2 regions of the Streptomyces sp. NPDC057249 genome follow, and region 2 is predicted to be linked to the other one. Evidence: riboswitches for the same ligand, from Rfam matches in the RefSeq annotation. Region 2 holds a riboswitch; the other holds the start of a gene.

Region 1 (5,661 bases), on a different contig from region 2:
GGGCTGGGAGATCAACCTCTGGGGCCACACGCTGGTCCTGGGTGTCTTCATCCCGCTGGTCCTGTTCGGTCTGGTCCTCGGTGCGCTGGCCCTGTGGCCCTTCATCGAGTCATGGATCACCGGCGACAAGCGCGAGCACCACATCCTGGACAAGCCGCGCAACGCGCCGACCCGGACGGCCCTCGGGGTCGCCTGGGTGACGATCTACTTCGTCATGCTGATCGGCGGCGGCAACGACATCTGGGCGACGCACTTCAGCCTCTCGCTCAACTCGATCAGCTGGTTCGTCCGCATCGCCTTCTTCGTCGGCCCGGTCATCGCGTTCGTCGTGACCCGGCGGATCTGCCTCGGCCTCCAGCGCCGCGACAAGGAGAAGGTGCTGCACGGCCGCGAGTCCGGGCTCATCAAGCGGCTGCCGCACGGTGAGTTCGTCGAGGTCCACGAGCCGCTGTCGCCGGAGGCGCGCTACAAGCTCACCGCGCACGAGCAGTACAAGCCGCTCGAAATCGGCCCGACGGTCGACGAGAACGGCGTGGAGCGCAAGGTCTCCAGGATCACCAAGGTCCGGGCGCGGCTCAGCAAGAGCCTGTACGGCGAGGACAACCAGATCGCCAAGCCCACCGCCGAGGAGTACAAGGAGATCACCAGCGGCCACGGCCACCACTGATCACCCGTTCTGATCGCCACGGCGAGAGCCCCGTCCATCCGCTGGACGGGGCTCTTTGCCGTCCCCGGGGCTCGATAGGGTGGAGCCCTCCCTTATCGGCTGTGGACCCCAGGAGCGGACCATGAACGTTGTGACCCCGGACGGCGGCGACAGCGTGGCGGCCTTCTCCTGGCCCAGCGTGCTGACCCCCCTGCTGCGTGGCGAGGACCTGAGCGCCGACGCCACCGCGTGGGCCATGGACCGCGTCATGAGCGGCGAGGCCACCGACGCGCAGATCGCCGGTTTCGCGGTCGCCCTGCGGGCCAAGGGTGAGACGGTCACGGAGGTCTCCGGCCTGGTCCGCGCGATGTACGAGCACGCCACGACCATCGACGTGCCCGGCCGGACCGTCGACATCGTCGGCACCGGCGGGGACATGGCCAAGACGGTCAACATCTCCACCATGTCCGCCATAGTGATCGCGGGGACCGGCGCCAAGGTCGTCAAGCACGGCAGCCGCTCCGCGTCGTCGGCCAGCGGCTCGTCCGACGTGCTCGGGAAGCTCGGCGTCAACCTGGAGTTGTCCCCGCGGCGTGTCGTGGAGGTGGCCGAGGAGGCGGGCATCACCTTCTGCTTCGCGGTGAAGTTCCACCCCGCCCTGCGCCACGCGGCCAAGGCCCGCGCGGAGCTGGGCGCGCCCACCACGTTCAACATCCTGGGCCCGCTCACCAACCCGGCCCGGGTGCGCTCCCAGGCGATCGGGGTGGCCGATCTCCGCATGGCCCCCATCGTCGCGGGCGTGCTCGCCGAGCGCGGCAACTCCGCCCTGGTGTTCCGGGGCGACGACGGCCTGGACGAGCTGACCACCACCGCGACCTCGCGGGTCTGGGTGGCCCGGGACGGCGTCGTCCGCGAGGAGACGTTCGACCCGCGCGACGTGGGCGTCGACCTGGTCCCGGTGGAGGCGCTGCGCGGCGCCGACGCCTCGTACAACGCGGACGTGGCGCGCCGGCTGCTGGCCGGGGAGACCGGTCCGGTACGGGACGCCGTGCTGCTCAACTCGGCGGCGGCGCTGGTCGCGCTGGACCCGGGCGAGGGGTCGCTCACCGAGCAGATCCGGGCCGGTATGGCGAAGGCCGCCGAGGCCATCGACTCGGGCGCGGCGGGGCGGGTGCTGGAGAGATGGGTCGTCGCCAGCAACGCGTGAGCGCGGCGGTGTGAGGCAGGGCGCAGTCCGGATCGCGGACTGCGCCTTGCGCGTTCCCGTACGTATGGCAAGATGCTGCGCAGGTCATGAGTGACAGCGACTACGGCCCCGGCCCGCTGTCCGGCAACCCTCCGTCCGTGGCGGGGTGCCCCGGGTGAAGACCGGGCCGCAGGCAGCGAGGTCTGCGGCAAGCGCGGACCCCTCGACGTCGCGTGACGTCCACCCGTGGGGTCCTTGGTCCTCAGGGAGCCTCTTGTGAGCAAGCGAATGCGTTAGGGCCCGAGGCCCTTCTCCGCACACCCCTCTTCTCTTTCACTCCGTGCTGCCGCGTATCCGCGGGTACGCGGAATTCGCCTGCCTGTTACGGGAGTTCGCCATGTCTGTCTTCACCGCTGCCGCCGACCAGTCGCTCTGTGCCCCGCTGCCGGTTCTGGGTGACGATGTCCTCGTCCCGCTGGTCACCGGTGGCGAGGTCGGCTACGCCGCGCTGGACTACGCGGCGAGCGCCCCGGCGCTGAAGCGGGTCTGGGACGACGTGGCCGCGTACGCCCCGTACTACGGCAGCGTGCACCGGGGCGCCGGGTACCTGTCGCAGCTGTCCACGGACCTCTTCGAGTCGAGCCGGGCCACCGTGGCGGAGTTCCTGGGCTGCCGTCCCGAGGACCAGGTGGTCTTCACCCGGTCCACCACGGACTCGCTCAACCTGCTGGCCGCCGCGCTGCCCGCCGACTGCCGGGTCTTCGTCTTCGAGACCGAGCACCACGCCTCGCTGCTGCCCTGGCGCGACGCCCACGTCACCTACCTGAACGCCCCGCGCACCCCCGCCCAGGCCGTCGCCACCCTGGAGCGGGCCCTGGCGGACCGTGAGCCCTACGGCCCCGCGCTGGTCTGCGTCACCGGCGCCTCCAACGTGACCGGTGAGCTGTGGCCCGTACGGGAGCTGGCCGCCGCCGCCCACGCGCACGGCGCCCGGATCGTCCTGGACGCCGCCCAGCTCGCCCCGCACCACCCGGTGGACATCGCCGAGCTGGACGTCGACTGGGTGGCCTTCTCCGGGCACAAGCTGTACGCGCCGTTCGGCTCGGGCGTCCTGGCCGGCCGGGCCGACTGGCTGCGCGACGCGGAGCCGTACCTGGCCGGCGGGGGTGCCTCGCGCACGGTGGCCCGGCGCGCGGACGGCGGTGTGGACGTCGAGTGGCACACCACGGCCGCCCGGCACGAGGCCGGCTCGCCCAACGTCATCGGCGTCCACTCCATCGCCTCCGCCTGCAAGGCGCTCACCGAGGCCGGATTCGACCGGCTGGTCGCCCGTGAGCAGCGCCTCGTCCGCGAGGTCCTGACGGGGCTGGCCGAGGTCCCCGAGGTGAAGGTGCTCTCGCTGTTCGGCGACGACGCGCCGAGGGTCGGCGTGATCTCGTTCGTGGTGGAGGGCTGGAACAGCTCGCACTTCGCCGCCGCCCTCTCCGCCGAGTACGGCATCGGGGTGCGCGACGGCCTCTTCTGCGCCCACCCGCTCGTGCGCACCCTGCTCGGCACCGACCCGGGCGAGGCGGGGGAGTGCGGCGCACCGGAGGCGCAGCCCGGCGAGCGGTCCCTCAACGCGATCCGGGTCAGCTTCGGCGCGGGGACCCCGGACGAGCACGTCGAGCGCTTCCTGCGGGCGGTCCGGGAGCTGGTGAGCGACGGGGCACGCTGGAAGTACCGCACCGAGGACGGCCGTTGCGTGCCGGACCGGGGCGCCGCCCAGGTCTGAGGGCGGCGCTGCCCGCCTACGCGTCCAGGCCGATGGAGAACGCGGCCTCCAGGTCGTGCTGCGAATAGGTGCGGAAGGCCACGTGGGTGTCGGTCGCCTCGACGCCCTGGATCTTGCTGATCCGGCCGGGGATGACCTCGGCCAGGTCGTCGTGCTTGGCCACCCGGACCATGGCGATCAGGTCGTAGGTGCCGGTGACCGAGAAGACCTCGCTGACGCTGTCCAGCGCGGCGATGGCCTCGGCGATCTCGGGAATCCGGTCCACGCTGGTTTTGATGAGCACGATCGCGGTGATCACGGCTGTGTTTCTCCCTCGGTGGCCGTGGCTGAAGACTTCACTCTAGGGCCTTCGGCGGTGCGCCTGTAGCGGCCCCAGGCGTAGAAGAACCCGGTCGCGAAGCCGACGACGTGGGCCAGGTACGCCACGCCCGGGCCGCTGCCCGCGCCCTCGGCGGCCAGCCACTGGAGCACGAACCAGAAGATCAGCACCACCCACGCGGGGAAGCGCAGCGGCAGGAACAGCAGGAACGGGAAGACGCTGGTCACCCGGGCCCGGGGGAAGAGGTAGAGGAACGCCCCGAGCACCGCCGAGATCGCCCCCGACGCGCCGACGAGTGTCTGGTCGGACGTGGCGTGCGCGGCGGCGTACGCGAGCAGCGCGAGGTAGCCGCAGCCCAGGTAGAACAGGGCGAACTCGGTGTGCCCCATGCGCTCCTCGGCCATCGCGCCGAACACGTACAGGAACAGCATGTTCCCCAGCAGGTGCAGCCAGCTGCCGTGCACGAAGAGCGCGGTGAACGGGGTGAACAGGGCGTGCGCCGAGCCGTCCCACAGCTCGCTCGGGATCACTCCCCACCGTTCGAAGTAGCCGGCCTGCGCGGCGAGCAGCGCGTCGGCGCCGCCGCGCACCGGGACGAAGCCGGACAGCGGGCTGATCACGAAGACCGCGCAGCACAGGGCGATGAGGGCGTACGTCACCGGTGGCCCGCCGGATGTGGCCGCGCGCAGGAGCCTGCCCGCGGCGGCCCGCCGATCGATCATGAACAGAGCATGACGCAAACGGAGCGAACGGGACAGACCGCCTCGCCGTGCCGGGGGGAAGCGCCGAGGCCGTAGGGTGACAGGTGGACATCCGCAGTTCGACGGCGCACCGCGAGACCCTTGTCCGGCAGCTCACGGCTCGACGAAAGAGGACGCACGATGACGACCGTTCCCCAGCCGACCGACACCACCCGCTGGCGCTGCACGCTCTGCGGGAACCTCACGCGCTTCGACGTGACGCGGTCCTCGAAGGTCGTGGAGTACGTGCACCTCGACCTGGCCGGTGAGTCGAGCGTCGAGGAACGCGAGGTCGTCAGTGAGACCATCGAGTCGGTCCGCTGTCGCTGGTGCAACGCGGTGGACCAGATCGAGCTCGTCGACAGGCCGGGTGCCGACTCCTGACGGGGCCGTGCGGAGACAACACATGGGGTGACGGATGGTGGAGCAGCCCGAGGGCGGCGCCGTGTCGGCCGACGGGGCCGACGACGCCGTGGAGGCGCTCGACCGCCCGCTGCCCGAAGGGGTGCGGCGCCGGGTCGTCGCGCTGGTGTCCGACGCGTTCGGCGGCCTCACGGTCGCCGAACTGCCCGCCCAGCTGAGGCAGTACGCCCGCTTCACCGCGTCCCGCCGCGCCAAGTTCGCCGGGAACGCCATGGCGGCGGCCGTGGCGAACGACGACCGGTTCCGCCGCCGCATCGGTGACCGGCTCCGTGAGGTCCAGCCGGAGCTGACGGGTGCCGTGGAGTCCGGCGCGCCGCCCGCCGCCGCCGACCCGGTGGACGTGGCGGCGGCGGCGTACCTGCTGCGCCCCGAAGGCTGGGTGAAGCTGGTCGCGGCGGCCGGCGAGGAGGTCCAGCGCGCCGACGCCGAGCGGGCCGGCGAGGAGAGCCGGCGCGAGGTGGCGCGGCTGCGCGAGGAACTGGCCGAGGCCAGGGCGCACACGAAGAGCGAGACGGAACGGCTCCGCGCCGAACTGGACGCCGCCCGCAAGGAGGCGGACTCCCTCCAGCGCAA
Region 2 (5,661 bases):
CCGTGAAGGCGTGCTCGCCCAGCTCCTCGTACGCGCCGGCCTCCCGCGACAGGACCAGTGCGCAGCCCTCTTCGGAGACGACGGGGACCTCCTTGGCGACCAGGTTCATGCCGTCGCGGATCGGGTTGACGAGGGCGACGTCGGCCAGCCGGTACGCGGCGAGCGAGCGGGCGAAGTCGTCCTTCACGTGCAGGACGACCGGGGTCCAGGCGTCCGTGCCGTACGTCTTGTTGATCGCGTCGGCGACCCGCTGGACCTCGGCGGTGTACTCCCGGTAGACCGCGAGGTCCTGGCGCGAGGGGTAGGCGAAGGCGACGTGCACGACGCGTTCGCGCCACTCGGGGTGTTCGTCCAGCAGGGTGCGGTAGGCGTGGAGGCCCCGGACGATGTTCTTGGACAGCTCCGTGCGGTCGACCCGGACGATGGTCTTCCGGTCGGGTCCGATCTGCTCGCGCAGGGCCGCCATCCGCTCGTCCACGTCCGCCTCGTGCGACCGGCACCGCAGGAATCCGGCGTCGGCGCCCAGGCCGTGGACGCCGACGCGGGTCCGGCCGGTGCCGCCCAGGATCTCCGTGCAGCAGCCGATGAAGGCGTCCGCCCAGCGGCGGGTCAGGAAGGCGGCGCGGTCGGCGCCGAGGATGCCGCGCAGCAGCTGTTCGGCGATGTCGTCGGGCAGCAGCCGGAAGTAGTCGACGGGCGCCCACGGGGTGTGCGAGAAGTGGCCGATCCGCAGGTCGGGGCGGAGCTCGCGGAGCATGCCGGGGACCAGCGAGAGGTGGTAGTCCTGCACGAGGACGGCCGCGCCCTCGCCCGCCTCCTCGGCCAGCGCCTCGGCGAAGGCGCGGTTGTACGTCTCGAAGGACGCCCACTGCCTGCGGAACTCCGCGTCGAAGACGGGCTCGACGGGCGTCTGGTACAGCATGTGGTGGACGAACCACAGCACGGAGTTGGCGATGCCGTTGTACGCGTCGGCGTGTACCCCGGCGTCGATGTCGAGCATCCGGACGCCCGGCTCGCCGACCCCCCGGCGCACCGCCTCGCGGTCGCCGTCGCCGAGGGCGGCGCAGACCCACATCTTGTCGTCGACGGCGCTGAGGCCGGAGACGAGTCCGCCCCCGCCCCGTTTCGCTTCGAGGGTGCCGTCGTCGCCCAGGGCGTACGAGACGGGGCCGCGGTTGGACGCGACGAGGACCTGGGCAGCGGGCTGGGGGGCGTGCTCGGAGACCATGGCCGGAATCTAGCCCGAACCCGATCCGCCCAAACGTACGAAGTCGGACGGAGTGAAGTCGTGATCACGCCGCGCGGCGTGCCAGGTACTCCTCTATCTCGCACATCGGCGGCCTCTCCTGCGTGTCCACCGGGTAGGTGCGCGGAACGAATCCGTCCGGGCCCCGTTCGAACTGGGTCAGCGAGGGCCGCACCAGATGGCCCCGGGAGAGCCGCACCTGCGCGGTGCGGTAGATCGCGGCGGCCATCCGGCCGAGCGCCTGGCCGTCCTGGTGGCGGTGGACGCGGACGCCGACGTCCACCTGGGCGAGGGCGTCGAGGCCCACGGTGTGCAGCGCGTCCACGAGCAGGCCGAGCTCGACCCCGTAACCGACCGGGAACGGCAGCCGCTCCAGGAGCGAGCGGCGGACGGCGTACTCGCCGCCCAGCGGCTGGACGAAGCCGGCGAGGAGCGGCCAGTGCAGGTTCAGCAGGGGGCGGGCCACCAGCTCGGTGACGCGACCGCCCTGGCCGGGCAGCTCGCCGAGCGGCCGGTCGTACATCGCCTTGACGAACTGCACCTCGGGGTCGGCGAGCAGCGGGCCGACGATGCCGGAGACGAAGTCGGCCGAGAAGTCCTTCAGGTCCGCGTCGACGAAGCACAGGATGTCGCCGCTGGTCACCAGGAGCGACCGCCACAGCACCTCGCCCTTGCCGGGGGCGGCGGGGAGGCGGGGGAGGATCGCGTCGCGGTGGACGACCCGGGCGCCCGCGCGGCGGGCGACCTCGGCGGTGGCGTCCGTGGAGCCCGAGTCGATCACGACCAGCTCGTCCACCAGCGGAACGCGCTCCATCAGCTCCCGCCGGATCGTCGCGACGATGTCCCCGACGGTCGCGGCTTCGTTGAGGGCCGGTAGAACGACGCTGACGCCCGTACCGTTCGCGGCGGTCCGCACGCTCGCCGGCGGGTGGTCGGCGGCCGACCAGGAACGCCTGGTCAGCCAGCGTTCGACCTCTTCGAGCACGGTCGATACTCCCTGTATGTGATCCATCTCGCGGTACGGACGGCTATCTCACCCGTCCGGTCCTTCGGTTACAGTCTTGAACAACGCGGACGGCCATCGCATGCCGGGGTCGGTCCGCCGACAAATGCGCGGATCATCCAAGATCCGTCGCCACAGCGCTCATCCAGAGGGACAGAGGGAACGGCCCGTTGAAGTCCCGGCAACCCTCCTGCCGACCGCGAGGTCAGGTGGGGAAGGTGCCAATTCCGTCTCGCGGCGAAACGCGTCGTGAGGAAGATGAGGAGAAAGGGCCTCGCCATCATGGCTGTTGAGACTGTCGCAGCGAACACCGAATCTTCCGTGGACCTGGGTCCCGCCGCGGCTCTTTCCTGCCGCGAGTGCGGTGAACGGTTCGCACTGGGTCCCATTTTCGCCTGCGCGTCCTGTTTCGGGCCGCTCGAAGTGGCGTACGACCTGCCGAGCGGCTCCCCCGACGAGCTGAAGAAGCGCATCGAGGCCGGTCCGAACAACATCTGGCGCTACGCGCCGCTGCTGCCGGTGCCCGCCGACGTGGCCGACAAGCCCAACCTCAACCCCGGCTTCACCAAGCTCGTCAAGGCCGACAACCTCGCCCGCGAGCTGGGTGTGACCGGCGGCCTGTACGTGAAGGACGACTCGGGCAACCCGACGCACTCCTTCAAGGACCGCGTCGTCGCCATCGCCGTCGAGGCCGCCCGCGCCTTCGGCTTCACCACGCTCTCCTGCTCCTCGACCGGCAACCTGGCCGGCGCGGTCGGCGCCGCCGCGTCCCGGGCGGGCCTGCGCTCCTGCGTGTTCATCCCGCACGACCTGGAGCAGGGCAAGGTCGTCATGGCCGCGGTGTACGGCGGCGAGCTGGTCGGCATCGAGGGCAACTACGACGACGTCAACCGCTTCTGCTCCGAGCTCATCGGCGACCCGCTGGGCGAGGGCTGGGGGTTCGTCAACGTCAACCTGCGTCCGTACTACGGCGAGGGCTCCAAGACGCTCGCGTACGAGATCTGCGAGCAGCTCGGCTGGCGGCTGCCCGACCAGATCGTCATCCCGATCGCGTCCGGCTCGCAGCTCACGAAGATCGACAAGGGCCTCCAGGAGCTGATCAAGCTCGGCCTGGTCGAGGACAAGCCGTACAAGATCTTCGGCGCCCAGGCCGAGGGCTGCTCCCCGGTCTCGACCGCCTTCAAGGCCGGTCACGACGTGGTCCGCCCGCAGAAGCCGAACACGATCGCCAAGTCCCTCGCGATCGGCAACCCGGCCGACGGCCCGTACGTCCTGGACATCGCCCGCCGCACCGGTGGCGCCGTCGAGGACGTGAACGACGAGCAGGTCGTGGACGCGATCAAGCTGCTGGCCCGCACCGAGGGCATCTTCGCCGAGACGGCGGGCGGGGTGACCGTCGGCGTGACCAAGAAGCTGATCGACGCCGGCCTGCTCGACCCGGCGCTCACCACCGTCGTCCTGAACACGGGTGACGGCCTCAAGACGCTGGACGCGGTGGCCGACACCTCGCAGGCGACCGCCACGATCCGCCCGAGCCTGGACGCCTTCCGCGCCGCCGGACTCGCCACCAGCTGACCACCCGAGACTCCAGGAAGGCACCGCCATGAGCGTCAAGGTCCGCATTCCCACCATCCTCCGCACCTACACCGGCGGCCAGGCCGAGGTTCCGGCCGAGGGCGCGACCCTCTCCGAGGTCATCGCCTCGCTGGAGAAGGACCACCCGGGCATCGCCGCCCGCGTGCTGGACGACCAGGGCAAGCTGCGCCGCTTCGTCAACGTGTACGTCAACGACGACGACGTGCGCTTCGAGGGCGGCCTGGACGCGGCCACCCCGGACGGTGCCGGCGTCTCGATCATCCCCGCCGTGGCCGGCGGCTGCTGAGTCAACGACTCCTCGGCGTCACCCCAGTTGCCCCCTCCGCGAGAGAAGCGGAGGGGGCAATTCTGCATGGTTGAGCGGGGTAGAGTGTGGGAAGTCCCCTTCGCTGCCCGTGCGCCCCGCATATGAAAATGCGCCGCGCCACGATCAGAAGCAGCCAATGTGCCTGCGCCTCATGCGCCTTAAGTCACCTTTGTCGGGCCCGACTTGCCCCGCAAACCCATGAATTCCTCATATTCGGGCGATCGGCGCTGCACAGAATTGTCGTCCGATTGACCTGTTGCACAGGGCAGTTGGGCAGATACATTCAGCCGCGGTCGACGCGCTTCGGCGCACACACGTTACAGGGGAGTTAGGCATGGCTCAGGGCACCGTCAAGTGGTTCAACGCGGAGAAGGGGTACGGCTTCATCGCGGTCGACGGTGGTGCGGATGTATTCGTCCACTACAGCGCGATCCAGATGGACGGGTACCGCACCCTCGAAGAAGGTCAGCGGGTCGAGTTCGAAATCTCGCAGGGCCAGAAGGGGCCGCAGGCGGACATGGTCAAGCTCGCCGTCGGCTGAAGCGCGGCACGGCACGTCGGCCGCGACGCCACGCACGTACGAAGGGTCCGTACCTAGGGGTACGGGCCCTTCGTACGTGCCCGTGGCGTGCCGGTCGCGTGCCCGGGGCGGTCCGGGGATGTCCACACTCCGGCCGAAGGCGCTTGCACTCTCGGGGGTCGAGTGCTAATCATTGGGCTTAGCACTCTCCAGGTGAGAGTGACAGAATTTGGACCGGGCCGGTGAGGCCCGCAGGCCAGGCGGGGAAGGAACCGCAGGGCACGCAGGCCGTCCGTCGCGGGCGCCACTCGGTCCGGAGCAATCCACCCCTGTCCGGGAGGACCACTTCACATGGCCAAGATCATCGCGTTCGACGAGGAGGCCCGGCGCGGTCTCGAGCGCGGCATGAACCAGCTCGCCGACGCCGTCAAGGTCACCCTTGGCCCCAAGGGTCGCAACGTCGTCCTCGAGAAGAAGTGGGGCGCCCCCACGATCACCAACGATGGTGTGTCCATCGCCAAGGAGATCGAGCTGGAGGACCCGTACGAGAAGATCGGTGCGGAGCTGGTCAAGGAGGTCGCCAAGAAGACGGACGACGTCGCCGGCGACGGTACGACCACCGCCACCGTTCTCGCCCAGGCGCTCGTCCGCGAGGGCCTGCGCAACGTGGCCGCGGGTGCGAACCCGATGGCTCTCAAGCGGGGCATCGAGAAGGCCGTCGAGGCCGTCTCCGCCGCCCTCCTGGAGCAGGCCAAGGACGTGGAGACCAAGGAGCAGATCGCTTCGACCGCCTCCATCTCCGCCGCCGACACCCAGATCGGCGAGCTCATCGCCGAGGCCATGGACAAGGTCGGCAAGGAAGGCGTCATCACCGTCGAGGAGTCCCAGACCTTCGGTCTGGAGCTGGAGCTCACCGAGGGTATGCGCTTCGACAAGGGCTACATCTCGGCGTACTTCGCCACCGACATGGAGCGCATGGAGTCGTCCCT

The links. A riboswitch is a leader RNA that binds a small molecule or an ion and turns the genes downstream of it on or off. The one in region 2 is predicted to bind S-adenosylmethionine.
Region 1: it holds a riboswitch for S-adenosylmethionine, as region 2 does, so the genes downstream of both, ACFUJY_RS14560 (aminotransferase class V-fold PLP-dependent enzyme) here and thrC (threonine synthase) in region 2, are expected to answer to the same signal.

Annotation. Positions count from the first base shown of each region.
Region 1 is NZ_JBHUXS010000006.1:379,160-384,820, reverse strand. It holds gene ACFUJY_RS14570 (cytochrome bc complex cytochrome b subunit) at 1-667, shown strand, start outside; gene trpD (anthranilate phosphoribosyltransferase) at 789-1,853, shown strand; SAM riboswitch class IV at 1,936-2,053, shown strand; gene ACFUJY_RS14560 (aminotransferase class V-fold PLP-dependent enzyme) at 2,230-3,606, shown strand; gene ACFUJY_RS14555 (Lrp/AsnC family transcriptional regulator) at 3,623-3,904, opposite strand; gene ACFUJY_RS14550 (rhomboid family intramembrane serine protease) at 3,901-4,647, opposite strand; gene ACFUJY_RS14545 (hypothetical protein) at 4,807-5,049, shown strand; gene ACFUJY_RS14540 (NYN domain-containing protein) at 5,084-5,661, shown strand, end outside.
Region 2 is NZ_JBHUXS010000005.1:15,021-20,681, forward strand. It holds gene ACFUJY_RS10815 (trehalose-6-phosphate synthase) at 1-1,228, opposite strand, end outside; gene ACFUJY_RS10820 (glucosyl-3-phosphoglycerate synthase) at 1,293-2,231, opposite strand; SAM riboswitch class I at 2,388-2,514, shown strand; gene thrC (threonine synthase) at 2,532-3,824, shown strand; gene ACFUJY_RS10830 (MoaD/ThiS family protein) at 3,853-4,131, shown strand; gene ACFUJY_RS10835 (cold-shock protein) at 4,487-4,693, shown strand; gene groL (chaperonin GroEL) at 5,024-5,661, shown strand, end outside.